Linked DNA regions of Exiguobacterium sibiricum 7-3. The protein of the gene in region 1 interacts with the protein of each later gene in a pairwise test. Links are inferred from orthologs where the notes say so. Each region holds a gene or a part of one and is shown on either strand. Other genes may lie near its edges.

Region 1 (16,391 bases):
GCTGGTTTAGAACTTGCGGGGTATGTGCTGGAAAGCTTAGCCGTCTCACGAATCGCAGCTTCGATTGATGAATTAGAACTGGGTGTCGGGATCGTTGATATCGGACATGAAACGACCACTCTTTCAATTTACGAAAAAAACGATCTAGTTTACTCAACGACACTTGCGTACGGTGGAGATCATCTGACACGCGATTTGACGTATAAAATGAATTGTAAATATCAAGATGCGAAACTAGCCAAAGAAGAATATGGCGTCGCGTTGGAAGCTTTAGGTGATCCAGAAGAAAAAGTCTCATACGTGACAATCAACGGGGAACACCGTTTCGAACCACAGACGGAGATTGGCTTTGTCCTTGAAGCCCGTCTGGAAGAGATTTTCGAAATGATTCAGAAGCGGATGACACAAGCTGGGTATGCACAAATGAACAGCGGAATCATTCTTTGTGGTGGTAGTTCTTCCTTACCAGGAATTGACCAGCTCGGTAAGCGAATCTTTAAGCAAAGCGTGAACGTGTATCAACCAGCCAGCTTAGGGATTCGTCATCCGAAGTATGCTGTCGCTGCTGGGATGTTACGATATGTTCTATCACGCAGTGCCGTTTCGAAGTCAGGGTTTGACCGTGCGGACGAAAAGGGAATAGCCGCACAAGGCCGTGAGCAAGAGGAATTACTTGCACATCCTTCCCAACCTTCAGTACGCGAAGAGCGACCACAGAAGGAACAGCCTCCAAAAGAGCGAAAGTCATTCAGTAGTTTCTTTGAGAAATTTTTCGGCTAAATAAAAAATTATCAGTAAAAAAAATAGGGGGCCCCTTTTATGTTGCATTTTGATGAAATGATGGACCAAGTAGCTAAAATCAAAGTCATCGGAGTAGGTGGCGGTGGATCAAACGCTGTCAACCGAATGATTGAACATGGTGTCCAAGGCGTAGAATTCATCGCTGTCAATACGGATGCACAAGCATTAAACATGTCACAGGCAGATGTAAAACTTCAACTCGGAGCAAAATTAACACGTGGTCTTGGTGCCGGAGCAAATCCGGAAATCGGTAAAAAAGCTGCCGAAGAAAGCCGCGAACAGTTGACAGAAATTTTGTCTGGTGCCGATATGGTTTTCGTAACAGCAGGAATGGGTGGAGGTACCGGAACAGGTGCTGCACCGGTCATCGCAGAAATTTCTAAAGAAATCGGTGCATTGACAGTAGGTGTCGTGACAAAACCTTTCATGTTCGAAGGCCGTAAACGGATGCAACATGCTGTTTCAGGCGTGCAGAACTTTAAAGAAAAAGTCGATACACTCATCGTCATCCCGAATGATAAATTGCTTGAAATCGTCGATCGTAACACGCCGATGCTTGAAGCATTCAAAGAAGCCGATAACGTTCTTCGTCAAGGTGTACAAGGGATTACGGACTTAATCGCCGTTCCTGGTCTCATCAACTTGGACTTCGCGGATGTTAAAACGATCATGACGGAAAAAGGTTCAGCATTGATGGGTGTTGGTGTCGCAACCGGCGAACACCGTGCAACGGAAGCTGCGAAAAAAGCGATTTCGAGTCCATTGCTTGAAACATCGATCGAAGGGGCAAAAGGCGTCTTGATGAACATCACCGGTAGTGCAAACTTGAGCCTTTATGAAGTAACGGAAGCAGCTCAAATCGTCCAAAGCGCTGCGGATGAGGAAGTCAACTTGATCTTCGGATCAGTCATCAATGACAACCTGGAAGACGAAATCATTGTTACGGTCATCGCAACGGAATTCGAAAACGAACCACTCGATTTTGAAATCCCATCAGCACAAGAGATGATGAAAAACTTGCTCAAGAAAAAGCAAGCAGCGCCATCACCGGTAGCTGAAGAACCTAAACCGCAAGTCGAAGAGACACCTATTAGCTCGAACCAAGAATCAGCAAAAGGGTCAGATGTCGAAGAGACGATGGATATTCCTTCTTTCCTTCGCCGGAATAATCGTTAATCCGATATTCCAGGGACACGACTGCTAGATCAAGAGGTGTCGCGTAAGCGACACCTCTTTTTTTAAAAAAGGATGGGATGAGATGTTTGGTCAATGGATAAAATGGGATACGCCGACAGGAACTGTTCGTGCAGCGTTTACGACAAAGTTCTCAGCACCTCATGGCAAGGGTAACTTAGGACTGCACGTTAAGGATGATCCGGAAGGCGTCATCAAAAATCGTGAAGTCATCGTCCGACAACTGGAGTTATCTCTTGAAAACTCAGTTTGGGCTGAACAAGTGCACGGCAATCATGTAGAGCAGGTGACGACACTGGAGTCGGGTCGTGGAGCCTCTGATTACGAAACAGCAATCAAGGGAACAGACGGACTGGTGACGACAGATTCAAATGTTTTATTGATGATGCTGTTTGCTGACTGTGTGCCGCTCCTTTTCTGTGATCCGCGGACAGGTATCATTGCAAACGTTCACGCCGGTTGGCGCGGAACAGTCGCTAACATCGTAGAAGCCACACTGACAAAGATGGAACAAGCGGGTGCCGACCGTTCTTCGATTCAGATGGTCATCGGTCCGTCGATTCGTGAATGTTGTTATGAAGTCGATGGACCGGTTCTTGAAGCGGTGGATCAACTAGGTCTTGAAGAGTCTCCTTACATCAAGAAAGAAGACGGGAAAGCCATGTTATCCCTTCAAAAAACGAATGCCATGTTAGCCGAGCGTAGTGGTGTCGGCGATGTGCTCGATACAGGAATCTGTACGAACTGCCAGGCGGAAGACTATTTCTCATATCGTCATGGAGACCATGGTGGACGGTTTGCCAGTTTGATTGTAAAGGAGTCTCTCGATGTCAATTTCTGAAAATGTACAACATGTCCGACAAAACATGAAACAGGCGTATGAAAAGACCGATCAAAAAAAGCAGGTACAATTGATTGGCGTGACGAAATCAGTGTCAAGTGAAGTGGCAGCGGAGCTGCTTGAAGCGGGTATAACGGCACTTGGTGAGAATCGTCCGGAAGGGCTGACCGACAAACAAACGGTCTTAGGGCGTGAGGCATGTGAATGGCATTTCATCGGAACGTTGCAGACTCGTAAAGTCCGACAAATCATTGATCGGATTGATGTGTTACATTCCTTGGACCGGTTACATTTGGCGGAAGAAATCAATAAACGTGCGAAACGGCCAGTCGATTGTTTTATTCAAGTCAATGTCTCCGGTGAAGAATCAAAGCAAGGAATTGATCCGGGAGATGTCCATTCATTTTTACATGAAGTGGGGCAATATCCGATGGTCCGTGTGATCGGGTTGATGACGATGGCTCCGTTGACGGAGGACGAGCAACTGCTCCGTTCGGTCTTTCACTCGCTTCGTGTGCTGCGGGATGAAGTGGCGGCCCGCCATTTACCGCACGCACCGTGTACGGAGTTATCAATGGGCATGTCATCAGACTATCAGATTGCCATTGAAGAAGGTGCGACATATGTCCGAATCGGAACAACTTTAGTCCAATCATAAATGGTCTAGATATACGGAAGGAGAATCGATATGGGATTCAAATCAAAAATGCAAAATCTATTTCTCGGTAACACAGACGATTTAGATGAACTCGAATATGAAAATGATGCTACAATAAATAAAGGTAGAGGTGCATCACAGCAAGAATATGATGAGTATTACGAGGAATCTACCCCGAGTGTTACTCAAAAGGAGGACCATGTGAGACAATCGAACATCGTACCCATTCATACAAAAAAGACAAAATCACAAGTCATTCTCAGTGAGCCGCGTGTGTTTAACGAAGCACAGGAAATTGGCGAACACCTTCGTCAAAATCGGGCTGTCATCGTGAACATGCAACGGATGTCTAAAGATCAATCGCGCCAAATGATCAATTTCTTATCAGGTGTCGTGTTTGCTCTTGATGGAACGATTACGACAATCAGTCAAAACACACTCCTCTGTGTACCGAACAACGTCGAGCTGGCTGGAAGTATTTCAAATCTGCTCGGTGAAGATGATATCAACCATAAGGGGTGGTAAGCATGGATTCGCAAGTCATGTACGCAATCGGTCGTACACTCAGCACGTTACTTCAATACTACAGCTACGTCATGATTGCCTATATTTTATTATCGTGGTTCCCGAATGCACGTGAATCACGATTCGGTCAAGTTCTAGCGATGTTAGTCGAACCTTTCCTCGCACCATTCCGACGGATTATCCCGCCCATCGGAGGTATGCTTGACATTTCACCTATCGTTGCCTTTCTTGTGCTTAATCTCGCACAGTCAGGTATCAGAGCGATCTTCTTGTAATGAGTGTCTATGATCATTATCGCGGACATGAGCGGGAGTTTGTCGATCTCGTCTTGAATTGGATCGACCATGTCGAAGCGACCTATACGTTTAAAGTGACAGATTTTCTGGATCCGCGCGAACAACAGATTACCCGAGAACTCGTCGGAACAAAATGCGCCCTCTTTTTTGAGGGCGGTTTTGAAGGCGCCGAACGACAGCGTGCGCTTATTGCCCCTGATTATTACGATCTTGATGCCAACGATTTTGATATTGCCATTTATCGTATCCATTATCCCACTAAATTCGTGGAGCTCTCGCATCGCCAGGTGACAGGCACATTGCTGAATGTCGGATTAAAGCGCGGGAAATTCGGTGACGTCGTCATCCAGGATCAACTCGTTCAATTTGCCGTTGCGAAAGAAGTAGCTTCTTATATCGAAGCAAATGTCGATCGTGCGGGAAAAACAAAGATTCGGTTGTCGCTCGTGGATTCAGAAGAACAGTTGAAGATTAAGGATCAAGAATGGCAAGAAGAACTGGGCTTCGTCAGTTCGCTCCGTTTTGATACGGTTGTCAGTGAAATCCTTGGTTTTTCAAGACAAAAAGCGCAAAGCCTGATTAAACAAGGTGAAAGCAAAGTGAATTATAAAATCGTCGAAGATCCAAGTTTTTTATTGGAGGAAGGCGACTTACTCTCACTTCGTGGAACAGGACGTGTCAAGTTGATCGCCGTACTCGGCTCAACAAAACGGGATCGGATTAAATTGCAATACGGTCTGCTAAAAGGATAACCAACAAGCTGAGGGAGGATTTCATCATGCCATTGACGCCACTTGATATTCACAATAAGGAATTTACACGGAAGTTTCGCGGCTATGACGAAGATGAGGTCAATGAATTTCTTGATCAAGTCATCAAAGATTTTGAATTGTTGCTCCGTGAAAACCGTCAACAGCAAGAAGTCATTCAAAATATGCAGTCTCGTGTCGATTACTTCAGCTCGATGGAAGAAACATTAAACAAGTCCATCATTGTGGCACAAGAAGCGGCAGAAGAAGTCAAAGCCAATGCGACGAAAGAAGCGAGCTTGATCGTCAAACAAGCGGAACGAGAAGCTGAACAATTACAAGATGCGGCACAACGTCGAGCACAACGGACCGATTTCGAAGTTGAACAGATGCGTAAAAAAATCGAACTGTACCGGAATCGTTTCAAAGTGTTGATTGATGCACAGATGGAATTGTTGACGAGTCATGACTGGGATGCATTCGACAGTTCGACCCGGGGTGCGCTTGACGAGATTCCTGCAGTTGCGTATAATGACGACGATGTCATATAAGCTAAATCAATGAGAAGGACACGTCTTTTATCAGGATACTGTCAGCGAATCGGGGACTGGTGCGAGCCCGATCAGAGAATGAAAAAAGATATCCCCTTTGAGTGCGGGACTGAATGTTTTCAGTAAGCTCCGCCGTTTCGCCTCCGTTATCGGGCTCTTAAGTGGTAATCTGTTTGTTAGGATTGCTAGTAGGGTGGTACCGCGAGTTCAAGCCAAATTCGTCCCTATCAGGGGATGAGCTTGGCTTTTTTTTGTACGTAAAATACAGACAAGTGAGGGAATGCCAGATGGAATACAAAGATACGTTATTGATGATGAAGACGGAATTTCTAATGCGAGGAAACTTACCGAAACGTGAACCAGATATGCAGGCACGTTGGAACGAGATGAATCTATATGAAGCAGTTCAAGAAAAAAATGCTGGGAAACCGGCATTCATTCTACACGACGGTCCTCCCTATGCAAACGGGGACATCCATATGGGGCACGGATTAAATAAAGTCTTAAAAGACATCGTCGTCCGTTACAAATCAATGAACGGATTCCGTTCTCCGTACGTACCGGGTTGGGACACACACGGACTTCCAATCGAGACGGCTCTTCAAAAAGCGGGTGTCGACCGGAAATCGATGTCGGTCGCAGAATTCCGTGAACTGTGTGCGAAATATGCACTCGAGCAAGTTGATCATCAACGTGAACAATTCAAGCGCCTTGGTGTTCTCGGTGACTATGACAATCCATATATCACGTTGCAACCGGAATTCGAAGCAGCACAAATTCGTTTGTTCGGCGATATGGCCAATAAAGGATATATCTATAAAGGGAAAAAACCGGTATACTGGTCGCCGTCATCGGAATCGGCTCTTGCAGAAGCCGAAATCGAATACCAGGATAAACGTTCTGCTGCCATCTACGTAGCGTTCCAGGTCATGGACGGAAAAAATATCTTGGAGCCGACGGATCATTTCGTCATCTGGACAACAACACCTTGGACAATTCCGGCAAACCTCGGAATCTCAGTCAGTGGCGAGTTGACCTATGCACGGATCGAACACGAAGGAAAAGGCTATATCGTGGCCGAGACACTCGTACCGGAAGTCATCGAGGCATTGGGCTGGGAAGATGCTACGGTGGGTCGTATCTTCAACGGGGCCGACTTTGAGTACATCAAAGCGAAACATCCACTCTATGACCGGGAATCACTTGTCATGCTCGGCGATCACGTCACGGCAGAAGCGACGGGTGTCGTTCATACAGCACCTGGACACGGGGAAGATGACTTCAGAATCGGTCAAGCTTACGGTCTGGATATCCTTTGTCCGGTTGACGACAAAGGGGTCATGACGGCAGAAGCTCCTGGTTTTGAAGGATTATTCTATGAAGATGCCAACAAAGAAATTGGTGTGGCATTGGAAGAAGCCGGTGCTTTATTAAAACTGTCATTCATCAAACACTCGTACCCGCATGACTGGCGGACGAAAAAACCAGTTATCTTCCGGGCGACACCACAGTGGTTCGCTTCGATCAAAGATTTCCGGGCTGAAATCCTCGACGAAATCAAAGAAGTCCAGTGGGTGCCGGAGTGGGGCGAAACACGTCTTCACAACATGTTCAAAGACCGTGGCGACTGGGTCATTTCCCGTCAACGCGCGTGGGGTGTCCCGTTGCCGATCTTCTATGCAGAAGATGGTACGGAAATCGTCACACCGGAAACAATCGACCATATCGCGAATCTGTTCGCTGCACACGGATCAAACGTCTGGTATGAACGGGAAGCCGTTGATTTGTTACCGGAAGGATTCACGCATCCGGCAAGTCCGAACGGGATCTTCAAAAAAGAAACGGATATCATGGATGTCTGGTTCGATTCCGGATCATCACATGCCGGTGTTCTTGCTACACGTCCGGAACTTGAGCGTCCAGCTGACTTGTATCTAGAAGGTTCTGACCAATACCGCGGATGGTTCAATTCGTCCCTTTCGACAGCTGTCGCAACGACAGGGAAAGCACCATACAAAGCCGTCGTCAGTCACGGGTTCGTCCTTGACGGTCAAGGCCGGAAGATGTCGAAATCAATCGGAAATACGATTGCCCCAATCCAAATCATGCAACAGTTCGGAGCGGAAATTCTTCGTCTCTGGGTCGCTTCTGTCGATTATCAATCGGACGTCCGTGCCTCGATGGACAACTTTAAACAAGTATCAGAATCATACCGGAAAATCCGCAATACGGTTCGGTTCTTGCTTGGAAACCTGGATCAGTTTGATCATACAGCGCATCGAGTTGCGTTTGCTGACTTGCCGGAATCGGATCGCTTCATGCGGACGAAACTGGATCAACTCGTTGGCAAAGTAAAAGCAGCGTATGACGCCTATGACTTCATGGCCGTGTACCAGTTATTGCATAACTTCTGTGTCTTGGACTTGTCTTCGTTCTATCTCGATTACACGAAGGATATCTTGTACATCGAAAAAGAAGATGCACCAGCGCGTCGTGCCGTTCAAACGGTCATGTACGATACGGTCGTCACATTGTTACAACTGATGGCACCGGTCTTACCGCATACAGCAGACGAAGCATGGGAATTCGTTCCTGGCGTCGAGACGGCAAGTATCTTCCTGACGGATCTTCCGGAAGCACCGGAAGTAACGGAAGAGGGTCTTACGCTGATTGCGAAATGGAACAGTTTCCTTGTCTTCCGTGATGATGTCTTGAAAGCACTGGAAGAAGCACGTGCTGAGAAACTTGTCGGGAAAACGCTGGAAGCGAAATTAGAATTGGCACCAAATGACGAAACGAAAGCATTGCTTGCGACAATCGATCATCTTGAGCAGTTGTTGCAGGTTTCACAGATTGAGTTCGTCGCTTCGGCGGAGAAATCATATGGGACGACAGGTATCACCGTTCTCAAAGCAGACGGCGAAAAATGTGAACGCTGTTGGACATATTCGACTGAGCTTGGACAAGATCCGGCTCATCCGACACTTTGCCCACGTTGTACTGAAGTCGTCAATTCTTTATAATGAATCAGGGAGGGGCAGCTACGGCGACTTCGTAGCGGTCCCTCATTATTTTTGGATGTGGAGGAAAAAAGAATGTGGCTTTACTTAGCGATTGCTGCTGTACTCGTCGGAGTGGATCAATTGACGAAATGGATCGTCGTCCAACAGATGACGATTGGTCAAGCGATTGAGATCATTCCCAATTTCTTTTATTTAAATTCATACCGGAATCGTGGCGCTGCCTGGGGGATGCTTGAAGGGAAGTTTGGATTTTTCTTCGTCATCACGCTGGTCGTCGTCATTGGGCTGATTTATTTTCTTTACAAAGAAGGCACAAAAAACAAAGTATTTGCTTGGAGCGTCGCCTTATTACTCGGCGGAGCGGTCGGGAATTTCATCGACCGGATGGCACGTGGAGAAGTCGTCGACTTTTTTCATTTTTATCCGTTCGGGTATAATTTCCCGATATTTAATGTGGCAGACGTCAGTTTGACGTTTGGGGTTATTCTGATGCTGATCAGCGTCATGTTTGAAGAGCGTTTGACTAAGAAGGGAACGATTGATTAAATGAATGAACAAAATGAATGGGCTGTTAAAGCCAATGGTGCTACCGGTCGAATTGATAAATGGTTAGCAGAACAACAAGATTGGTCACGGTCACAAGTCCAGGATTGGTTAAAAGCCGGTCATGTCGAAGTCGACGGACGAATCGTCAAACCGAACTATAAGATGTCCGGCACGGAAGAAATCCTTGTCCGGATTCCAGAAGCAGTCGAGCTTGAAGTTTTACCGGAAGATATCCCGCTGGATGTCGTGTATGAAGACAGTGACGTCATTGTCATCAATAAACCTAAAGGTATGGTCGTGCATCCGGCAGCGGGTCACGTATCCGGAACACTCGTCAATGCGTTGCTCCATCACTGCCAGGATTTGTCCGGCATTAATGGCGTCAAACGTCCGGGAATTGTCCACCGAATCGATAAAGACACATCAGGTCTCTTGATGGTCGCTAAAAATGATTTGGCCCATGAATCACTGGCACAGCAATTGAAAGACAAGACGACAGAGCGTCTGTACATCGCGCTTGTCCACGGCGAGATTCCGCATGAACTGGGAACAATTGAAGCACCGGTTGGCCGTGACAAAAATGACCGTCAACGGATGACTGTGACGGATAAAAACTCGAAAGCGGCTGTGACGCATTTCCGTGTCCTTGACCGTTACGAAGGGTTCACTGTCGTTGAATGTAAGCTCGAGACAGGACGGACGCACCAAATTCGTGTCCACATGCGTTACATCGGTTTCCCGCTTGCCGGAGATCCGAAATACGGACCACGGAAAACGATGAAAATGAACGGTCAAGCGCTTCATGCTGCTGTTCTTGGATTCAAGCATCCGCGGACTGGTGAGATGTTACATTTCGAGGCACCGTTGCCGGAAGAGATGACGTTCGAGATTAGTCAGTTGAAAAAACTTGAATTAGAGTCTTGACGTTTTTCTAATAAAACGGTAGAGTATCACCTAGAGAGCGATGCGAGACATCTGCCTCAAACAACCGGTCGTCCGCGTTGACGATCCTACCCATAGTACACCTTTAAACGAGTCCGGAGAGGCTACGAAAGGGAGACATTTCATTTGTGTAGATACGTGTAGCGTGAGCTGCCCACACTTATTGTCTTCAACAACCTCCTGCGACTTTACGCAGGAGGTTTTTTTTGCAGAAAGGAGCAAGTGATGAAACCATCCGTCATTTTAGATGAAGCAGCAATCAGTCGGGCGCTGACACGCATCGCCCATGAAATCATCGAACGTAACAAAGGAATTGATCAACTGATGATCGTCGGCATCAAGACACGCGGGGAGACACTCGCCCGCCGTCTGGCCCGCCGGATTGAGGAGATTGAAGGTAAGCCGGTCCTGCTCGGTGTCGTTGACATCTCAATGTACCGCGATGACTTATCGAAAAAAAGTCTCGAGCCGGAAATCAAAGGTACGGACATGCCGGAGACGGTGACAGGAAAAATCATCGTCCTGGTGGATGATGTCCTATACACCGGACGCACCGTCCGTGCCGCAATGGATGCACTCGTTGATCACGGTCGTCCGAGTATGATTCAACTTGCTGTCCTCGTCGACCGGGGACACCGGGAACTTCCGATTCGACCAGATTTCATCGGCAAGAATGTCCCGACATCACGTGAAGAACAAGTTGTCGTCGCCTTATCTGAAGTCGATGACGCCGATCAAGTATTTATCAAACGTTAAACACAAATACCTTTAACGTGGTCCAGAGAGACCAGAAAGGGAGTTATCCTTATGAAAACCCACACAGCGATTCTTGATGTACAAGAACGGCCAAAACACCCCCTCCAGTGGCTGATGCTCAGCCTTCAACATGTCTTCGCGATGTTTGGCGCGACGGTCCTTGTTCCGTTATTGACGGGATTAAACACATCCGTTGCCCTCGTCGCAAGCGGAGTCGGCACTTTGATTTTCCTCGCCGTCACACGCTTTAAAGTCCCGACGTACTTAGGTTCAAGTTTTGCTTATATCGTTCCGATCATTGCCGTCAGTGAACGCTGGGGAGTGGAAGATGCGCTTGTCGGCGGAATGGTCGCAGGGCTGGTCTACGGAATCGTTTCTCTCGTCATCACGTATACTGGTGTCGGTTGGCTGATGAAACTCTTGCCACCGGTCGTCATCGGACCTGTCATCATGGTCATCGGATTATCGCTTGCTCCAACGGCCGTCAACATGGCGATGAACGGGGCGGATGGGAAGTACAGCGGTACATTCCTACTTGTCGCCTTGACGACACTTGCTGTGACCTTGCTTGCGATGACGTACTTCAAAGGGATGTGGAGTACAGTGCCGATCCTGTTCGGTATTCTGACGGGATATCTTGTCGCCGTCGCTGCGGGAATCGTCGACTTCACGTCACTGAAACAAGCGAGCTTTTTCCAAATTCCGAACTTTACGGTACCATTCCTAGATTACTCACCAACTTTGAACTGGGCCGCACTTGCGCTCATCGTCCCAGTCACACTGGTCACATTGACAGAACACATCGGAGAACAAAAAGTGACATCACGGATTATCGGGCGCGAGACGCTTCTTGATCCGGGGATGCACCGGACGGTTCTCGGAGACGGATTGGCGAAGACGATTGCCTCAATGCTCGGCGGTCCACCGGTGACGACGTACGGTGAAAACAACGGCGTCATGGCCATTACCCGTGTATACAGTGTGTTTGTCCTCGGAGGCGCAGCCGTTCTTGCCATCAGCTTCGGATTCCTCGGCTATGTCGAAGGGTTCATCAAAACGATTCCGACACCTGTCATGGGTGGCATCAGTATCCTGCTGTTCGGCGTCATCGCTTCGAACGGTCTGCGGACACTCGTTGAAAGTAAAGTTGATCTTGCAGATAAACGCAACCTGACAATCACTGCTGTCATCCTCGTCATCGGAATCGGCGGAGCTGCCTTGAAAATCGGCAACTTCTCGCTCGAAGGCATGGCATTAGCAACGATTTTGGGTGTCCTCCTGAATCTGGTCTTGCCAAAAACGAGTATCGAAGTCGCAGAACACGAACAAGAAACACCACAACCGAAACGAGCAGCTAACGACTTTTAAGACGTTCCAGAGAGAACGATAAAGTGGAGGCCCTTCAGAAACAGATGGCGACATCTGTCTTCTTCAGCGCACCTTCACATCAGAAGGTGCGCTTTTTTGCGGCCCAAAGGAGAGGAAAACATGCAGACACGACAACGGATTGGCCATTTTACGAGTCTTGACGAGCTATCGACAAATGAAATCGAACGATTGATAAAGCGGGGACTGCAACTGAAACAAGGCGCACCCGTCCAACCGCTGCCGACGAAAACCGTCGCTAATTTGTTTTTCGAACATTCGACACGGACTAAATGTTCGTTTGACATGGCAGAATATCATCTCGGACTTCACGTCCTGCCGTTTGAGACAGCAACCTCATCCGTTCAAAAAGGTGAAACGTTACTCGATACATGTAAGACGTTACAGGCAATCGGAGTCGATGCACTCGTCATCCGTCATGGAGATACCGGTTATTACGAACAGTTACAACAGCAGTTGTCGATTCCGATCATCAACGCCGGGGACGGTAGCGGACAGCATCCCTCACAGTCATTACTGGATTTGATGACGATGTACGAGGAGTATGGTCATGTCAGCGGAAAAACGATTGTCATCTGTGGTGATCTCCGGCATAGCCGGGTCGCACGGTCCAATGCGCAAGTCTTACAACGTTTAGGAGCGACCGTCATCGGTTCCGGACCAAGGGAATGGTTTGATGAGACGATGGGAATCACTTACCGGGAGATGGATGAGGCAGTGGCAACCAGTGACATCATCATGCTGCTTCGGGTCCAACATGAACGGCACGTGGATAAGCATTCGTTTGCAGCAGACGAGTATCACGAACGGTACGGGTTGACGGAGGAACGAATGAAATGGATTCGACCGGACGCAATTGTGTTACATCCCGCACCGGTCAACCGGGGCGTCGAAATTGCCGAAGAACTGGTCGAACATCCGCAATCGCGTATCTTTGATCAGATGACAAACGGTGTGTTTGCACGGATGGCGATTTTAGAACGGGCTTTTGAGACCTCAACGACAAAGGAGACGAGATAAGATGGCAATTCGAATTGATCATGCAACATGGTATAAAAATGGGGAACGGCAAGAGTCGAGTATTCGCATCGAAGAGGGTGTCTTTACGGAGCTCGATGCGACACCAATCGAGACGGATCAAGTGATTAATGCCAAAGGTTACACTGTTGCACCGGGTTTTGTGGATATTCACGTTCATTTACGCGAACCGGGCGGCGAACATAAAGAGACGATTGCAACAGGAACGGCAGCAGCGGCAGCAGGCGGATTTACGACGATTTGTCCGATGCCGAATACGCGTCCGGTTCCGGATGACCGAGAGACGCTTGACGCCCTCTTTAAAAAGATTGAAGAGACGGCATCTGTCCGTGTTTTCCCTTATGCGGCGATTTCAAAAAATCAGCTAGGGCAGGAACTCGTCGCATTTGAACAACTGACCGATGCCTTTGCTTTTACGGATGACGGAGTTGGTGTCCAAAGTGCCGCTGTCATGCGGGAAGCGATGACATGCGCCGCCGCCGTCAATAAAAGTATCATCGCCCATTGTGAAGATGATTCGCTTAAGGCAGGTTGTGTCCATGAAGGGACATACAGCCGACGAGAAGGATTACAAGGGATTCCGTCACTGGCAGAAAGTATTCATATCGCCCGGGATGTCTTGATTGCGGAAGCGACCGGATGTCATTATCATGTCTGTCATGTCTCGACGAAGGAGTCCGTCCGGGTAATCCGGGATGCAAAACGGGCAGGTATTCGGGTAACGGCGGAAGTCACGCCACATCATCTTGTGTTGACGGAGGACGATATCATGGGACGCGATCCAAACTTCAAGATGAACCCCCCACTTCGGAGCGAAGCGGATCGCCAAGCGTTGCTTGAAGGTCTGCTGGACGGAACGATTGATTGTATCGCAACCGACCATGCCCCGCATGCAGCAGAGGAAAAAGCACTCGGGATTGAGCGTGCACCGTTCGGGATTACAGGATTTGAGACGGCATTTCCTTTGCTGTATACGAAATTGGTTGAACCGGGCATCTTCACGCTTGACCAGTTACTGGATTGGATGTCGCGTAAACCCGCTGACTTGTTTGACTTACCATTTGGACGAATCGAAGTCGGAGCACCTGCCGATTTAGTCTTACTCGATTTAGAAACAGTTCGGACGGTCGAACCGGATCAGTTTCTGTCGAAAGGAAAAAATACACCGTTTCGTGGTGAACAGTTGACGGGTTATCCGGTATTGACGCTCGTCGGTGGAGAAATTGTATTTAAGGGGGAAATGACACATGTCTAAACGGACGTTGATTTTAGAGGATGGAATGGTTTTTGAAGGAGAAGCGTTTGGTTCGAGCGAGGTGACAATGGGGGAGGTGGTCTTCCAAACAGGCATGACCGGGTATCAAGAGATGTTATCCGATCCTTCCTACTGTGATCAAATGATTGTCTTAACCAATCCATTGATCGGCAACTACGGCATGAACCGCGATGACTATGAAACGACCCGTCCGCTTGCGAAAGCACTGATCGTCCGGGAAGTCTGTCATACCCCATCGAACTTCCGCTCCCAGACGTCTCTTGCAACGGCTCTAGAAGAATTCAATATTCCCGGTTTAACGGGAATCGATACCCGTCAGTTAACCCGTCACCTGCGTTCAAAGGGGGTTATGCGGGGACTGCTCGTGGATGGCGCGTACGATTTGTCCGAGCAACTGGAACGGATTCAACAGATGACGCTTGCGACCGATCAGGTCAAACGGGCTTCGACGGAACGCGCCTATGTCATCCCGGGTGCCGGCCCACGGATCGTCTTGGTTGATTTCGGTGCCAAACTCGGGATTATCCGGGAGCTCGTCCGACGCGGATGTGAAGTCGTCGTCGTCCCGCACGACGTGACGGCGAAGGATGTCCTGCGTTACGTACCGGACGGTGTCATGTTGTCGAACGGTCCTGGAAATCCAAAAGATGTCCCGACCGCGATTCCCTTAATTCAGGAACTGACCGGTCAAGTCGTCATCTTCGGAATCTGTCTCGGTCATCAATTGATCGCCTTAGCGCATGGGGCAGATACGTTTAAGTTACCGTTTGGTCACCGGGGAGCAAACCATCCGGTCGAAGATCTTCAAACGGGACAAGTCAGTATCACGTCACAAAATCATGGTTACGCCGTTGAAGAACAGTCGCTGGCCGGGATGAATCTCAAACTGACACACCGAGCAATCAATGATGGGACTGTCGAAGGAATCCGGCATACGACCCACCCCGTCTTTTCCGTCCAATATCATCCGGAAGCTTCTCCCGGACCGATGGATGCCAATGATTTATTTGATCAATTTTTAACAGAAATCACGAACCAACAGGAGGTCTCTCATGCCTAAACGTCAAGATATTCAAAAGATTCTCGTTATCGGATCCGGTCCAATCGTCATCGGACAAGCGGCAGAATTTGATTATGCCGGAACACAAGCCTGCCAAGCCTTAAAAGAGGAAGGGTACGAAGTGGTTCTCGTTAACTCCAATCCAGCGACCATCATGACGGATCCGACAGTAGCGGACCGCGTGTACATCGAACCGTTACAAGCAGAGTTTGTTTCCCGGATCATCCGGAAAGAGCGTCCCGATGCGTTACTTGCCACTCTCGGCGGACAAACGGGACTGAATCTCGCTGTTGAACTGGATCGGTTGGGTGTTCTTGCCGAATATGACGTTGAACTGCTCGGAACGAAACTGACGGCGATCGAGGAAGCGGAAGATCGTGATTTGTTCAGAAAATTGATGTTCAGACTCGGACATGGCGTTCCGGAAAGTGAGATCGTGCATACGGTCGAAGAAGCCGAACAGTTTTGTGCGAAAATCGGTCTTCCGATCATCATTCGACCAGCGTACACACTCGGCGGAACCGGTGGCGGCATCGCTGAAACGATGGATGAGTTCATCCGGATTGTTGAAGGCGGACTCAAAGCCAGCCCGGCGACACAAGTTTTACTTGAAAAATCAATCGCCGGGATGAAAGAAGTCGAATTTGAAGTCATGCGTGATGCGACGAACCAGGCAATCATCGTCTGCGCGATGGAAAACTTTGATCCGGTTGGTGTCCATACAGGTGATTCGATCGTCTTTGCCCCGA
Region 2 (16,353 bases), 1.0 Mb from region 1 along the record:
AACTGGAAGGGTTCCTAAATGGATTCGGTGCGTCCTTTTATGATGACGCTCTCCTTCCGGTCATTCATACGGATTTTTTTCCGTTTCCGACCAGACGCTACATGGGGACAATTGCGATGCGACAGGATCTCGAACAGACGGACTTTGGACAAACTTTCTTGAAAAAGCTGCTGCCGTTGTTTTCCCTGCATGGCATCATTTTGCTCGGACGCGAGCACACGGACCGTTTTCGGAAACTGGATCCAAGCATCACGTGGCAAGACCCCGTCGCTTTGACCGATTATCCGGATGCCTTCGTCGAAATTGGTTACTCCGCTGAATTCGGGATTCCGGTCATCGGACTTCACTTTAAACCAAGCGAACAGTTCCTTGGTCTCGGCAGTCGTCCTGACGAAAAGGGCAGGAGTCACGGGACATACGGTTCGACAAAAGGATTGCGTGATATCGGGCGGCAGGTGCGGCAAAAACTTGATGCACTATATGAATTGGAGGATTGACAGCCGTTTTTGTATCCGTAATAATGGAAATGAATTAGCACTCTATCTTATAGAGTGCTAAAAAACAGGGGGTATCGAAAATGGAAACGAAACAATTCAAAGCAGAATCAAAACGATTGCTCGAAATGATGATTCATTCCATCTACACACATAAGGAAATCTTTTTACGTGAGTTGATTTCGAACGCCAGTGACGCCATGGATAAGATTTACTACAAAGCGTTGACGGACGAGACGATTACGTTCGACAAAGAAGCCTACAAAATTACGATTGAACCAAATAAAGAAACACGCCAGCTGATTCTACGGGATACGGGAATCGGGATGACAAAGGACGAGCTGGAAGAAAACCTTGGAACCATCGCGAAAAGCGGATCGCTCGCTTTTAAAGCAGAAAATGAATCAAAGGACGGTCATGACATCATCGGACAATTCGGTGTCGGTTTCTATTCCGCGTTTATGGTCGCCGACACCGTGACAGTCGTGACGAAACCGTTCGGCAGTGACGTCGCCTACAAGTGGGAGTCGCGCGGAGTCGACGGCTATACGATTGAAGAGGTTGAAAAAGAGACGGTCGGAACAGACATCACCCTTCACATCAAAGCAAACGAAGAGGACGAGAACTACGATGAGTACTTAGAACCGTCTCGTCTCCGGAGTATCGTCAAGAAATACTCGGACTTCATCCGGTATCCGATTGAGATGGCGGAAACAGAACAGCGTCCGGTTGACGGATCAGACGAAACAGAGACGGTCACGGTCATGAAAACGGTCAATAGCATGGTGCCGATCTGGCGGAAAAATAAGCGGGAGCTGACGGATGAAGATTACCGTAACTTCTACCAGGAGAAACGTTACGGATTCGATGCACCGATCAAACACATTCACATCAGTGCCGACGGAGCCGTCCGCTACCAGTCGATCCTGTTTATTCCGGAGCAACCGTCGTTTGATTATTATTCAAAAGAGTTCGAGAAAGGACTTGAACTGTATGCGAACGGTGTATTGATCATGGAAAAATGCAGTGATCTGCTACCGGATCATTTCAGCTTCGTCAAAGGAATGGTTGATTCAGAAGACTTGTCGCTCAACATCTCGCGTGAAATGCTGCAACACGACCGCCAGTTGAAATTGATTGCGAAGAATATTCAAAGCAAAATCAAGACACAGCTGGAAGCATTACTGCGTGACGACCGGGAAAAATACGAGACGTTTTACCAAGCGTTTGGCCGTCAATTAAAGTTCGGCATCTACAACGATTACGGCATGCAAAAAGATACGGTAAAAGATCTTGTTCTGTTCCATTCGGCAAAAGAGAAAAAACTAGTGACACTCGAAGAGTACGTCGCTGCCATGCCGGAAGAGCAGAAATACATCTATTACGCGTCAGGTGAAAGCACAGACCGTTTGGATAAGTTACCGCAATCCGAGCTCGTCAAAGATAAAGGATTCGATATCCTCTATTTCACGGAAGAAATTGATGAGTTTGCGATTCAAATGCTTCTCAACTATGACGGAAAAGAGTTTAAGTCCGTCACGAGCAGTGACCTTGGCATCGAGCAGACGGAACAGGCGGAAACGACCGAGACACAAGTCGAGATGTTTAAAGCGATGCAGGAGGTACTCGCGGGAAAAGTCAAAGAAGTCAAAGCCTCGACCCGCTTAAAATCACATCCGGTCTGCTTTGCAACGGATGGTGCGGTCTCAATCGAAATGGAGAAAATCCTCAAAGCGATGCCAAATAACCAGGACATCGCAGCCGTCAAAATCCTGGAATTGAATACATCGCATGATGTGTTCCAGGCAATTGAGACGGCTTATGCAGAAGACCGTCCGAAATTCGAACGGTACACGAAGTTGATGTATCAACAAGCCTTGTTGATGGAAGGTTTACCGATTGAAGACCCGGTTGCGTTTGCGAACGAAGTCTGCGCATTGATGGTCTGATCTTTCATAAAATGAAGAAATCCCAGTGCATCAATTGTGCACTAGGATTTTTTTAGCTACCGAAATAGGAGGACAACTGCTTCATCAAATAATCTTTATTTTCTTCAAACTGTCGCTTCCGATGTCCATTTGCACCAGAAGGATGCGGGAAACCGAACAATACGGTATGTTTTTTGATCCGTCCCTGATGAAGCAATGTCCGGACAGTTGACTCGACGACACGTCCGAATGGGACAAGAATGACAGGGGCGGTTAACTGATTCAATTCCGCTGCGAAATGCTCATAAGCGTAATGTTGCAACAGCGGTGTCCGGTCAATTTTTGGTTGATGTCCCGTATAGTTTTTATCCCGGTAAAAAACAGGATGTCTCAGAATTGAAGTGGTGTGCAACAGTTCCTGATTTGTATGAAATAACGTGGCGGTTGAAGCAATATTCAGCAGACGATGTAGTTCAAGTTCATCTAACATCGCTGTCAAATTACGCCGCATGGGACCGGCGAAACTGGCACTGTATTTGACGAGTTTTGATGTTTCTTCGATTGTGGCACCATGGTGGAAGGCATCAGCCGCTTCTTCATAAGCAAGCCGCATCTGTTCAAATCCTGGTGTGATACCAATGAAGACTATTTTGGCAGAGCGATTGATATATTCTCCGATCGGTGAATAGTAAACGGATAATTCCTGCTCCTGTTGTAATAGGAAACCGTCTATGAACAAGTCCTGGCGCGTCAAGGATCGATCAATCGGTAAGGCCCGGATGGCCTGTTCAAAAATCGATAATGAATTCAGCATGATAAGTCCTCTCTCTTTCTGTATTGGACCTATGATAACAAATAATGGTATTATATACAATTTCAACCCATATCAATATAGTAAGGGGTCTCTTAAGGTTTAAAAAAACCTTGCGACCAAATTGGAGGCAAGGCTGTTCTAAAATGAGTTATGAAGAAGTGCGTTCTTTGACAGAAGCTACTTCATACGTGATGATTTCACTGCCGAGCATCGGTGATTCCTCTTGTTTACCGTCTTTTTGTTCCGGACGTTTGTGAGAAGCTTTAAAGTCATCGCTGTTGCGCCAAGCTTCAAAATGCTTCATGTCTTCCCAGTACATGTTGACGTTCATTTCATCATGTTCGTCGAGTCCTTGCGTCAAGAGAACCTCGACACGGACAAACCCCTCCATCGTATCAAGACCACTTGGACGAGTGAAACGTGGTGCGAGTGCTGCTGCCATTCCTTTTTTGACTTTAATCCGATTCGTAACGACGATCATTGGATAGTCCCCCTTTAGAATGAAATGCGTACATCCATAGTATAGTACGATGAAACCAACAATGCTTGAAAGAAGGAATCAAATATGAATGAAAAAGAGTACGAAGAACGGTTACGCATCGAGACGATTGATATTCAGCACCTTTACAATGCGTTCAGCCATTACAACCGGTATGAACCGACACCTTATGCGGCGCTAGAAGAATTGTGTGCTGTCTATCCATTCGATTATACGGATACGGTAATTGATTTTGGATGCGGAAAAGGGCGATTGAACTTTTATCTGCATGACCGGTTTGATTGTTCCGTCATCGGTGTTGAGATGAACGGACAATTTTATGAAGATGCCCTTATGAATCAAGTCACCTACATGAAAAAGATGAAGAGACGGCGGGGAAGTATCCGTTTTGAACATACGTATGCGGAAGCCTATCCGATTCCGGATGATGTCACGAAATGTTACTTTTTTAATCCGTTTTCCGTCCAGATCTTTATGAAGGTCGTTGATCAAATCTTAGCATCCGTTGAACGGCATCCGCGTCCGGTGGATTTGATTCTCTATTACCCGGCAGACGAATACCGATATTATTTAGAGAATCAAACGATTTTTGAACAGGTGGAAGAAGTCCGTCTGAAAGAACTTTTTGAAAAAAATCATGACGAACGATTCGTGATTTATCGGGTGGATCTGTCCCAAGAAGTACCAAAACGGGTATAAGGTACTAACGGCAAGCACCCCAAAAAGTGAGGCGATTCGGATGATTCATTTACAGCACGTGACGAAAGAATTTGCGCCGAAACGAGGTTTATTTGATGTCAGTTTCACGGTCGAACCGGGTATGGTGTTTGGTTTTATCGGACCGAACGGAGCCGGGAAATCAACGGCAATCCGTCAATTGATGGGCCTGATTCAAGCAGATTCCGGTCATGCGACCATCGGTGGATATGACTGTTGGAACCAATCACAGGATGTAAAACGAATTGTCGGCTATTTACCGGGGGAGATTAATTTGCCGGGTGATTTTACAGGCGAACAGGTCCTGCATTTGATGCAACAACTCCATCAAAGCAAACCGGAACGTCAATCGGCGTTGCTGGAACAGTTTCCCTTCGAGACGAAAACGAAAATTCGGAAGATGTCGAAAGGAATGAAACAAAAGTTGGCCTTAGTGGGCTGCTTCATGAAGGATGCTCCGGTCTATCTGCTTGATGAACCGACCAGTGGACTCGATCCCTTGATGCAGGAACATTTTTTAAGCTTGATTGACAACGAACGGCAGCGCGGAAAAGCGATTTTGATGAGTTCACATCATTTTCCGGAGATGGAAAAATCGTGTGATCGGGCAGCATTGATTAAAGAAGGGCGAATCATCATCGAGTCAGACATCCATGAGTTGGTCCGTTCGAGCCGGAAACAGTACACGATTGAATTTGGTCTGGAAGCACATGCGGAACGGTTTGCACTTCAAATCGGAAGTCAACGCGTTCAAAATCATGTTTCTTTTTTCACGAGCAACGAACAGACGCTGAATCAAATCATCCGTCTTTTAACCGAATATGATGTACGGGCGATTCAAACTTCAGCAGATGATTTAGAACATGTCTTCTTACATTATTATAGTGAGGAGGAACCATCATGATGACGATCGTTTGGTCCTTACTCAAGCATAACGGGAAACCAATCACCGCATACGCGGTCGGGACGAGTCTGTATCTATTGATGCTTGCCGCACTTTATCCCTCGATGATGAAGACGGGATTGCTGGAAGCAAAGCTCCAAGCACTGCCACCGGAAGTTTTAAAAGCCTTCCAATACGATAAAGTGACAGGTTTTAATAACGTGCTCGATTTACTGGGCGGGAATTATTACGGACTGATTTTTCAAATCATCGCGTCCCTGTTCTTATTATCGCTTGCTGCACGACTGCTCGCACGGCCGATTGATAACGGAGAATTGATTTTATACCTCGCAGCTCCGATTACGCGTCACCAATATACAGCATCGGCGATGATTGTGATGCTCGTCGCGAGTACATGCCTAGTGTTATGCAATACGTTCGTTTTACTGCTCGCTGACTGGTTTGTTTCCGGGGTTTCAATTGACGGTATGACGCTGGTCCGCTTTCAAGTAAACGCACTCTTCCTACTGTATGCCATCGGAGGGTTCACGTTGTGTATCGCCACGTTATTTGATGATGAACGACGTGCCTTTTCGATTGCCGGCAGTGTACTCGTGCTGTCGATTGTCCTGACGATCGGAGCCGGTCTCAGTGAAAAAACGGACTGGATGCGTTACGGCTCGATTTTCAGCCTGTTTAATACACAGCAATTATTAGAAGGAACCGAGCACTTCTTTTTACATCTCCTGCTGTTAGCGAGTATCAGTGTGTTGTTCCATCTCGGAGCCTTTGTCAGTTTTCGGAAACGAAGTTTGTCGATTTGACACGACTAGACCAAAAAATAAGCCAAAGTGGACAAGAAAATTTACAGAAAGTGAACATTTAGGATTTGAACGTTGCGTAAGCGGCTGATTTTTACTAAGATAAAGGAATGTTATAGTTCTGGAAAAAGAAATGAGGTCTCACTAATGAATAAACCATCCATTTATGGATTAACACTTGAGCAGATGACTGAATGGTTATCGCATCAAGGTCACAAACCGTTCCGAGCAAAACAAGTCTGGGATTGGTTGTATCGTAAACGTGTCACTACTTTCGCAGAAATGACGAATGTCAACAAGGATTGCCTTGAGTTGTTAGATCAGAGTTTTGCGATTAATTCAATGACGGAAGCCGTCAAGCAAGAATCAGCAGATGGAACAATCAAGTTCCTCTTCAAATTATATGACGGCAGCTTGATCGAAACGGTCTTGATGCGTCATAAGTACGGTTTGTCTGTCTGTGTCACGACACAAGTCGGCTGTAACATCGGCTGTAGCTTCTGCGCAAGTGGCTTGATCAAGAAGAGCCGTGATCTCTCGGCTGGAGAAATCGTCGAGCAAATCATGAACGTTCAGCATCACCTCGATGCTGTCGGTAAAGAAGAGCGTGTCAGCCACGTCGTCGTCATGGGTATCGGTGAGCCGTTTGATAACTTCGACAACATGGTCGATTTCTTGAACGTCATCAAAGATCATAACGGTCTTGCGATCGGTGCGCGTCACATCACGGTTTCGACAAGTGGACTCGCAGACAAAATCTACAAATTCGCAGATTTAAAACTTCAAGTCAACTTGGCGATTTCATTACATGCGCCAAACAACGAACTTCGGACACAAATCATGAAAATCAACCGTGCAATTCCGCTCGAGAAATTGATGCCTGCCATCGATTACTACGTTAAGACGACGAACCGGAAAATCACGATTGAGTACATCCTTTTACGTGGTGTCAACGACCAGAAAGCCCAAGCAATCGAGCTTGCGAAATTGTTCGAAGACAAACGTCATTTGACGTACGTCAACTTGATTCCGTATAACCCGGTTGACGAGCACGGTCAATACCAACGCAGTACGTCAGAAGATATTTCAGCATTCTACGACACGTTGAAAAAGAACGGTCTCAACTGTGGTGTCCGTCTTGAACACGGTACGGATATCGATGCGGCATGTGGTCAGCTCCGCAGTAAACAAATCAAAAAAGATACAGTCGCAGCAAAATAAGCAAGTGGAGCTTCCTGTCACTCTGACGGGAAGCTCTTTTGACGTTCTGTCGAAAGTAGCGCATAATGAGAGGTCACGTCTGATTCATTCATCGAACCAACACATAAACTATAAAATAAATGAGGTATTCTTATGTCTAAAAAACCATTCACTGATTTTCAGCTCAGTACACCGATTCTAGAAGCAATCGAACAGCTCGGCTACCATACACCGACCGATGTCCAACAAGCAGTCATTCCGGTCGCTTTGTCGGAAAAAGATATCATCGTCAAATCACGGACCGGCAGCGGGAAGACGGCATCGTTCGGGATTCCGCTCTGTGAGCTCGTCGAGTGGGAAGAAAACAAACCACAGGCGTTGATCTTGACACCGACGCGCGAACTGGCCCTGCAAGTCACGGAAGATGTCATGAACATCGGTCGTTATAAACGAATTAAAGCGACAGCTGTGTTCGGGAAACAACCATTCCGCGGACAAGTCGCAGAATTAAAACAGAAGACACACATCGTTGTCGGAACGCCGGGACGTGTGCTCGATCACTTGGAGCGGGGCACGTTGTCGCTTGAAAAAGTGAAATATCTGGTCCTTGACGAGGCGGACGAGATGCTGAACATGGGCTTCCTCGATCAGGTCGATACGATTTTAAAACAATTGCCGAAACAGCGGACGACGATGCTGTTTTCGGCAACGTTCCCGCAGGACATCCATCAGTTGAGTGACCGTTACATGCAGTCACCGAAGGAAGTCGAAATCATGACAAAGGCAACGGAAATCGCAGAAATTGAACACAGTTACATTACGGTAACCGATAAAACGAAGTTTGCGGTCCTCAAAGACGTTACGGTCGTCGAAAATCCAGACCGATGCATGATTTTCTGCCGGACGAAAGAACACGTCGATTTCGTCGCACAAGGGTTGGCCTCGATGGATTATCCGGTTGAAAAAATTCACGGTGGCATGGAACAGGATGAGCGTCTCGCCGTCATGAAAGCCTTCCGTGCCGGTGAGTTCCGTTACCTCGTCGCGACAGACGTCGCAGCACGGGGCATCGATATTGAAAACATCACACACGTCATCCAGTATGACATGCCGGTCGAAAAGGAAAGTTATGTCCACCGGACAGGCCGGACGGGACGTGCCGGAGCACTCGGAAAAGCAATCAGTTTAGTGACGGAGTCGGATATGCGTCGTCTGCGTGAAGTCGAACAGTACCGCGGTGAGGCCATTGAAAGACGCCAAGCACCGACTGAAAAGGAACTGATTCGGACAGCGGATGCGTTTGAAGAGAAAATAACGACAGCTGACGTCCGGGCTTCGAAAACGGAACAGCTCAATGCCGGCATCATGAAATTGTATTTTAACGGCGGGAAGAAAAAGAAACTGCGTGCCGTTGATTTCGTCGGAACGATTGCGAAAATCGAAGGCATGACCGCGCAAGATATCGGAATCATCACGATTCAGGATACCGTCACGTACGTGGAAATCCTGAATGGAAAAGGTCCGCTTGTCTTACGCGCGATGAAGACGACAAAAGTCAAAGGCAAACAGTTGAAAGTGTACGAAGCGTTCAAAAAATAAATGGCAGCAGCCGTCTAAAGAGATATCACTCTCTTAAGACGGCTGTTTTTGTGTCAGGTGCTGTCCGAGATGAAGTCCGCTCGCAGCTGCTTGCGACAGCGAGTGTGTCACACCGGAGCAATCACCGATCGCATACAATCCTCGGATATCCGTTTCAAAGACAGGAGACGTCGACAACACCGGGGCATAAAATTTTCCATCCATACCGTACAGTAACGTATCCGGAGAGAGTGGCGTCTCGAGAAGGTGTTCAAGTCGGTCCAGAAATTCCAACAAGACCGTGATGTCGGTATCGGGCACTTCCTCGATCAGATTTCCGGGTGTCGCTTCCAGGGTCGGTCTGACTTTATTTTCAACGAGAGCATGTGGCTGTGTAGAGTGACCGGCACGCAAATCATCAAGCCGTTGCACGACAATCCGGTCCGTCCCTTGGTTGATGCGTCCGATGACGGAAGCGGCATAGTGATTCGCTTCTCCGAGTGTCGCAAAATAACGCGGTAAAAACAGCGTGAAGTTCAAGTTGGTCGTTCCGGACTCCTGTTCGCGAAAATTCTGACCGTCCGGCATGACGAGACCCTCCTGATGTTTGCGTATGATTCGTCCTTTCGGATTCATGCAGTACGTGACCGCCGTTCCGGCTGCTGACGCATAGGCCAATTTTGTTTCGAATGTATCCTGTAACAGTGTCCGGAATGCCGTTTCCTCCATCTCGATCCGGATGCCGAGGTCGAGACGGGTTTTATTTTGAACTAATCCAAGCGTTTGCAGTTGTTGCTGCATCCAGGTCGTACCGGAACGTCCGGTCGCGAAGACGACGCGTTGACTCGAAAATGTTTCGTGTTCAGTCGTGAGCAGAAATCCGTCCGCTTGCTGTTCGATTGTCGCAACAGCCGTCTCAAAACGAAAGGTAACGTATTGGTGAAGTGCGGCTTCGAGCTGTCTTAAAATCCGTTCCGATAGTGATGTCCCTAAATGCCGGACCGTCGTTTCGATTGTCTCAAGACCGGCAACTTTTGCCCGATTAGCTAAAACGGGATTAGACGTGGAGTACGACTCGACTTCATCTGCTCCGTAGCGGCAAAGGAGCGCATCGACTTGTTGCATCAGGCGGAGCGTCGTCTCTGCTCCAAGTTTCTCGGCGAGTTCACCTCCGAATCCGGCAGAATAGTTGTATTTTCCTTCTGATTTACCGAGTCCGCCAAAACCGAGGTAGGCTTCCTGTTTCGTCCGTTGCGCAAGTGGTTTTCCGGCATCAATCAATAGAACCGTCTGTCCCTGTTCCATCAGTTCATGGGCTAAAAAGATTCCAGCGATACCGGCACCGATAATCGTGACATCATACATCATTTGACCAGCTCCTTTTGGTCAGTATACAAAAAAACCGAATTCCTGTTGAGGAATCCGGTCGGTTGCTTGTGATTATTTCCAGTCTGTGATGTCGTTGATTGGCAGACGAACCGATGGGTAACCAGCGTCAACTGCTTTCCCGATGGAAAGAAGCATGACAGGAAGGTAACGGTCTTTATCCATACCGAAGGCTTCGGCGATTTGATCTTTTTCATAGCCGCCGATTGGGTTTGTATCATAACCGTGCGCACGTGCCACAAGCATCAATTGCATTGAGACGAGACCTGAATCGATCAAGATGCTGTCACGAAGTGTATCTGTATCTTCCGGGCTGTAGAAACCTTTGATGGCAGGGACTTGGCGGTCACGGACTTCTTGCGGCATCAAGCCTTTTTCAACAGCCATATCATAGATTGTATCGATGCTGTCGACTGCATTCATATCACCGAAGACAGCGATGACAGCAGATGATGTCTCGACTTGGACTTGGTTGAATTTAGCGAGTGGAGCAAGCGTCGCTTTTCCTTCTGCACTGTCGATGACAAGGAAACGCCATGGTTGCATGTTGACAGAAGACGGAGCAAGTGTTGCTTCTTCAAGGATTTGTGTCATTTCTTCTTTTGAAATCTTGACGTTTGTGTCGTAGTTGCGGATTGAGCGGCGTCCTTTAACGATTTCCATAAAGTCTGTAGTTGTTTGAGTTGTCATAGTAATAATCTCCCTTTTTGTTTGTTCTCTATTTTTGGTTAGTACGGGTACTGCTTATTTCCAGTCTGTGATGTCGTTGATCGGCAGGCGAACCGACGGGTATCCTGTGTCGACTGCTTTTCCGATTGATAACAGCATAACTGGTACGTAACGGTCTTTTTCCATGCCGAATGCTTCCGCGATTTGATCTTTTTCATAACCACCGATTGGGTTTGTATCATAACCGTGTGCACGGGCAACAAGCATCAATTGCATCGAGACAAGACCTGAATCAATCAAGATACTGTCTTTGAGTGCGCTAGCTGGTACGCTTTCGTACATGCCTTGAATCGCCGGTACTTGACGATCACGGACTTCTTGCGGCATGAGCCCTTGTGCGACTGCTGTATCATAAATATTTTCGAGTTGATCAATCGCGTTCATGTCACCGAAGACCGCGATGACAGCAGATGATGTCTCGACTTGGACTTGGTTGAATTTAGCGAGTGGAGCAAGCGTCGCTTTTCCTTCTGCACTGTCGATGACGAGGAAACGCCATGGTTGCATGTTGACAGAAGACGGGGCAAGTGTTGCTTCTTTAAGGATCTGTGTCATTTCTTCTTTTGAAATCTTAACGTTTGTGTCATAGTTACGGATCGAGCGGCGTCCTTTAACGATTTCCATGAAATCAGTTGTAGTTTGTGTAGTCATTTGAAAGTCTCCTTTTTAGTTAACGGTTGTTTTAGGTAAGGTGAGGGCATTCGTTTCAATTCGTTGCATCATCTGTGCCAACTGGTGTTGTTCGTCTGTCGTGAATCCTTCAAGCAACTGCTCGAGGAATTCGTCTTTTTGTTCGCGTAACCGTGTAATCCGGGTTGCACCTTCTGGCGTCAGTGAAACGAGAATGACGCGGTTATCTGTTGCGGAACGGACACGTTCAATCATACCGTTCGTTTCAAGATGTTTTAAATGTCGTGTCACAGCTGCATTATCAACATTGACCCGTTGTTGCAACTCTTTTTGACTGATTGTCGTATCGACCTCGAGTTGGGCTAATAAGTCCATCCGGGTTTGACTGAAGCCGTCCGTACAAAGATCAAATTTTTGAGCAATCGTCTTATTGACGGAGACGAGTGCATAAATCAGTCGTCCCTTTTCAGTACAGGAAATACTCAATTCATCACATCCTTCCCTTCGTTCGAAAAATCCTTGACGTATCAAAGATTGATATGTAAACGAATATAACGTGTCTACTTTCATGCTGCAACTAATATGCTTCATCTGTACAAAAAAGATACCATTTCGCGTGAAATGGTATCGAGTCAGACGACTTAACTGATTTTTTGTTGTTTGCGGGGAATCGTTCCGGCATCAATCGCAGCAATCATCCGACGGAAATGACCCAGCCAAAACTGAAGGAACGGACCAATCAAGAAAATCGATAAAATCGTTCCGAAGAATACCGGTCCTCCGAGCAGCCAACCGATGCCGCAAGCGGTGATCTCCATAAATGTCCGCATCATCCGGATGGACGTACCGAACCGTTCAGCGAGCGTCAGGGTCAGTCCGTCCCTTGGTCCGGCTCCGTAGCCGACAGCGACGTACAGTCCTGCGCCCATCCCGATGATGAAGATGCCGGCAATCAGCCAAAGCGTATTCTGCCACAGGGAAGAAAATGAGGGCAGGAGGCCTGAACCGAGAACGAGGTTCATGAAAACCCCGACAAAAATCGCGTTGACGAGTGTGCCGACCTGCGGTGTAATCCGGTCGATTAAATATTTGACAAACACCAACAACAGACCGACGAGAAGGATAATCGTCCCGACGGAAAACGGCGTTTTATTTTGAAGACCAAGGTGAAGAACGTCCCAAGTCGAAACGCCGAGTTGTGCCGTGATCATCATCGATGAACCGACAGCGAGTAAAAAAAGACCGAATAAAAATAATGCCCATTTCAGGACAGAACGTAACAGCCAAGATGTGTGAATGGTCTGCTTCATGAATGGAAGACACCTCGTTTCAAAATCAAATTGATTCATTAACTGTACCATGTTTGATGGATGAAACTAAAGCGAATCCGCTATTTTCCATCCTGAGATGGAGGGAATCCGTCCTGCTTATTCGTATACTAATGAAAAGGAGGTCAGTCGATGCGAAAAATCCGCCATTTGATCCGTTTTACATATCTTGAAGCCATCTGTTGCGTGTTCCCGGTCGCGATTTTCCTGGCACTTGCTGCATCCCGTTATTTACCGGCGGAACCGATTGCCCGCTATGATCTGCTTTTAATCTGGTGTCTCCTCGTGCAAATCGTCCTACTTGTCACGCATTATGAATCAAAGGAAGAGTTTAAATTGATTTTAATTTTTCATGCGATTGGACTCGGACTTGAGCTATTTAAAGTCCAGGTTGGGTCCTGGAGTTATCCGGAAGCTGCCTTCAGCAAAGTATTTGGTGTTCCGCTCTATGCCGGCTTCATGTATGCGAGTGTCGCTAGCTACATCTGTCAGGCATTCCGTCGGTTTGATCTCCGTATCACACAGTTTCCCCGGCCTCTGTTTGCTTTAGCGACCGGTCTGCTCGTGTACGCCAACTTCTTTACCCATCATTGGTTGTTTGATTTCCGTTGGATTTTGATGGGACTTGTCGCTCTCGTCTTTTATAAGTCCTGGGTCTATTTCCGTCTGGATGAGACTGTCTACCGAATGCCGCTCGTTCTTTCGTTTGGTTTAATTGCCTGGTTCATCTGGCTGGCGGAAAACATCGTGACCTTTTTTAAGGGATGGGTGTATCCGAATCAGCAGGATGGATGGGAGCTGGTCGACTTCGGGAAATTATCGTCCTGGTTTTTACTGGTCATCATCACGATTTTGATTGTCTCCGTCGAAAAGTACCGGTTGGGTGACCGGTCAATCGAAATAAAATCCTAACCATATACAAAAAATAACCCGGTCTTTTTTTGAGCAACCTAACCGACAGCCCCTTGCTATAGTTGAAAAAAAGCAAAGGGGTTGTTGAAGATGATGCAACAAATCGTGGAACGGGCGAAGACGCTAATCGCCGGTAAAATGCAAGTAGTCGAAACGGTGGAAGAATGGGACTTACTGCTCGAGGAAATCCGAGGAATCGATGAATGGGTGCAGTTATCGCGTTACTATACACATTCCGTAAAATCAGACATCGCGTGGAGCGAACCAAAAGAAGACGTATCATTCGAGCAACCTGTCGTTCCGCCGGTGAAAATCACTCCTGTCATCGAACAACGTTACGCCTATACGTTTGTGCGTGAACTAAAAGGTGGTTCTTTACGGGAATGGCCGAACAGTCATATTTCGGAAACAGAAATCCGGCAATGGAACCTCGAACATGGAATGGAAATCCGTGTCCAAGTCGTACAGCAAGATGCACGCCGGACGACACTAGAAGTGATGGCCGTTGTCGCGACCGACCAGATGAAGCCACTGGCCGAACGAATCGTTTTTGAAAGATGTATCGTTAAAAATCATGGCATCATTGAATCGACGGTCGAAGGACCATTAAAGGATGAGACGGGTAAACCCTTTTACTATGCGACACCGGTTGAAGACATGCGCTTCTTCCATTTAAAAGAAGGGCAGCTCGTCGATCTCGTCATGTGGAAAGGTCGTCCGGAAACACTGACGATTGCCTGGAAATATGCGTTCCAATATCAAGAGCCGACAGTACAGCTGTTAGAGACGTCAAACGATCCAACAGCACCAGTGCCTTCGTCAGTTGAATCGACTCAAGGATCAGCCGTCAAAAAATCTGGCCGTTACCTGAAGCAAATGAAACGAAAGTCGAAAGTAAAACAGGAACAGAAAACACGCCGAATTCGTGAAAAGAAATCTCAAGCGATGGCACCACTCGTCACGACATCCGTACCGGGGCAGCCAATCGACTTCCTTGATATGAAGCCCCTCGATTTTGCGTCATTCGTCGGCATGCGACTCGTCATCGTCGGTAATGAACAGCAATCACCGGTCTATCGGACATTTTTCGCGGAAACGGGTATCGAACTGATTCATCTGTCGGGAGACGCCCAATCAGCGAAAAAGATTGCCGGTCTCGCGAAAAAGACCGATGCGATCGTCGTCATCACGAGCCGTGTGTCCCACGCTGCTTCAGCACACGTCATCGCGCAGGCGAAAAAACATGATATTCCGTTTGCGATGGAACGACTGGATGGACGACGTTCTTTGTATACGGCATGCCAGCGCCAACTTGAAAAAGCACGCTTAAATCAGTTGAAAACAGGAAAATCCTGAAAAAAGATGAAACTCCTCTCTTAATTAGCCGTAAATAGAGATAGAACTTATTTTGAGGAGGATCTCCATGATTAAAGAATTAAAATTATCCGCCCGTGAAGCGCTCAGTGGTCGCTGGGTCTTCATGGCACTTATGTTTTTACTGTTTCTCATCATTCAAAGTATTCCAACGATGTTTTCTTCTGATGCGAATGAAGATATTCAAGCGATTGATTTCATCGGTTTCTTACTGAACATTCTCTTGCTTCCACTTGCGATTGGTTGGACATGGCTTGCGATGTCTGTCGCTCGGAAAGAACAGGCAAAAATCGTTGATTTATTTGAGCCATACAAAATTTTCTTAAAGGCAGTCGGTCTTTCGATTGTCCAAAGTATTTTCCTTGGTTTATGGTTCTTACTATTTATCATCCCGGGTATCATCAAGTCATTTTCGTATCTAATGACGTTTTATATTTTACGAGATGAACCTTCAATCGGCATTTTGGATGCGATTACACGTTCGCGCCAAATGATGGACGGACATAAGATGGAAGCGTTCATGCTCGTCCTCTCATTCATTGGTTGGTTCCTGCTCGGTTTGATTACCATCGGAATCGCCTTCTTGTGGGTTGGCCCATATTTCAGCGTCACGCTTGCAAAATTCTATGACCGCATCCGCGGTGAAGAAGCACCTGTCGAAGAGTCGACGTTTGTTGCCCCATATTAAGACAACGAGGATGAGAGCCCAGCTCTCATCCTTTTTTTATTGCTGTTTTTAATTCCGATTGGAAAACAAGGTTTAATGGTTGCTTTACTCTGCTAAAAAGTGTACGATAATTCCAATAATTCTTATCAAGAGAAGTCGAGGGAATGGCCCGAAGACACTTCAGCAACCCCGCGCGCAGCGGAAGGTGCTACTTCCTAAAGGGGGCAATCCCTTTACAGATAAGAGCAGACATGATTAATCCGTCGCTCTTTTCGATTTTCGAGAAGAGCGATTTTTTTTATAAGGGGGACATAACGGATGGAGTATGGATTTTGGTTACCGATTTTTGGCGGGTGGTTACGAAATGTCGAGGACGAACAGATGCCGGCGACG

What was found.
Region 2: the proteins of ftsZ (region 1) and rlmN interact in binary tests that used the Escherichia coli proteins (3 or more experiments, as listed by UniProt). The link is inferred for Exiguobacterium sibiricum 7-3 from one-to-one orthologs.

What each region holds. Positions count from the first base shown.
Region 1 is NZ_KK211190.1:1,097,866-1,114,256, forward strand. Bases 50-2,898 are described here. They hold ftsZ (cell division protein FtsZ), read left to right. Parts: upstream 50-819; coding sequence 820-1,977; downstream 1,978-2,898. Other genes in these bases: ftsA (cell division protein FtsA), read left to right, coding at 50-780; pgeF (peptidoglycan editing factor PgeF), read left to right, coding at 2,060-2,836; P402_RS0106480 (YggS family pyridoxal phosphate-dependent enzyme), read left to right, coding at 2,823-2,898. In the rest of the region: more of ftsA, read left to right, coding at 1-49; more of P402_RS0106480, read left to right, coding at 2,899-3,494; P402_RS0106485 (cell division protein SepF), read left to right, coding at 3,696-4,019; P402_RS0106490 (YggT family protein), read left to right, coding at 4,022-4,294; P402_RS0106495 (YlmH family RNA-binding protein), read left to right, coding at 4,294-5,067; P402_RS0106500 (DivIVA domain-containing protein), read left to right, coding at 5,094-5,615; ileS (isoleucine--tRNA ligase), read left to right, coding at 5,903-8,638; lspA (signal peptidase II), read left to right, coding at 8,711-9,184; P402_RS0106515 (RluA family pseudouridine synthase), read left to right, coding at 9,185-10,108; bifunctional pyr operon transcriptional regulator/uracil phosphoribosyltransferase PyrR, read left to right, coding at 10,352-10,882; P402_RS0106525 (uracil-xanthine permease family protein), read left to right, coding at 10,934-12,250; P402_RS0106530 (aspartate carbamoyltransferase catalytic subunit), read left to right, coding at 12,389-13,288; P402_RS0106535 (dihydroorotase), read left to right, coding at 13,290-14,561; P402_RS0106540 (carbamoyl phosphate synthase small subunit), read left to right, coding at 14,554-15,642; carB (carbamoyl-phosphate synthase large subunit), read left to right, coding at 15,635-16,391. UniProt on the Escherichia coli protein: Essential cell division protein that forms a contractile ring structure (Z ring) at the future cell division site. The regulation of the ring assembly controls the timing and the location of cell division.
Region 2 is NZ_KK211190.1:77,919-94,271, forward strand. The notes cover bases 5,530-8,340. They hold rlmN (23S rRNA (adenine(2503)-C(2))-methyltransferase RlmN), read left to right. Parts: upstream 5,530-6,303; coding sequence 6,304-7,377; downstream 7,378-8,340. Other genes in these bases: P402_RS0101420 (ABC transporter permease subunit), read left to right, coding at 5,530-6,159; P402_RS0101430 (DEAD/DEAH box helicase), read left to right, coding at 7,510-8,340. Outside these bases: P402_RS0101390 (hypothetical protein), read left to right, coding at 1-497; molecular chaperone HtpG, read left to right, coding at 578-2,443; P402_RS0101400 (uracil-DNA glycosylase family protein), read right to left, coding at 2,496-3,236; P402_RS0101405 (heme oxygenase), read right to left, coding at 3,385-3,717; P402_RS0101410 (methyltransferase), read left to right, coding at 3,802-4,434; P402_RS0101415 (ABC transporter ATP-binding protein), read left to right, coding at 4,475-5,356; more of P402_RS0101420, read left to right, coding at 5,353-5,529; more of P402_RS0101430, read left to right, coding at 8,341-8,955; P402_RS0101435 (NAD(P)/FAD-dependent oxidoreductase), read right to left, coding at 8,989-10,299; P402_RS0101440 (nitroreductase family protein), read right to left, coding at 10,375-11,010; P402_RS0101445 (nitroreductase family protein), read right to left, coding at 11,065-11,700; P402_RS0101450 (MarR family winged helix-turn-helix transcriptional regulator), read right to left, coding at 11,716-12,165; P402_RS0101455 (YczE/YyaS/YitT family protein), read right to left, coding at 12,321-13,040; P402_RS0101460 (DUF817 domain-containing protein), read left to right, coding at 13,140-13,919; P402_RS0101465 (DUF2325 domain-containing protein), read left to right, coding at 14,010-15,275; P402_RS0101470 (DUF975 family protein), read left to right, coding at 15,343-15,981; P402_RS0101475 (LLM class flavin-dependent oxidoreductase), read left to right, coding at 16,279-16,353.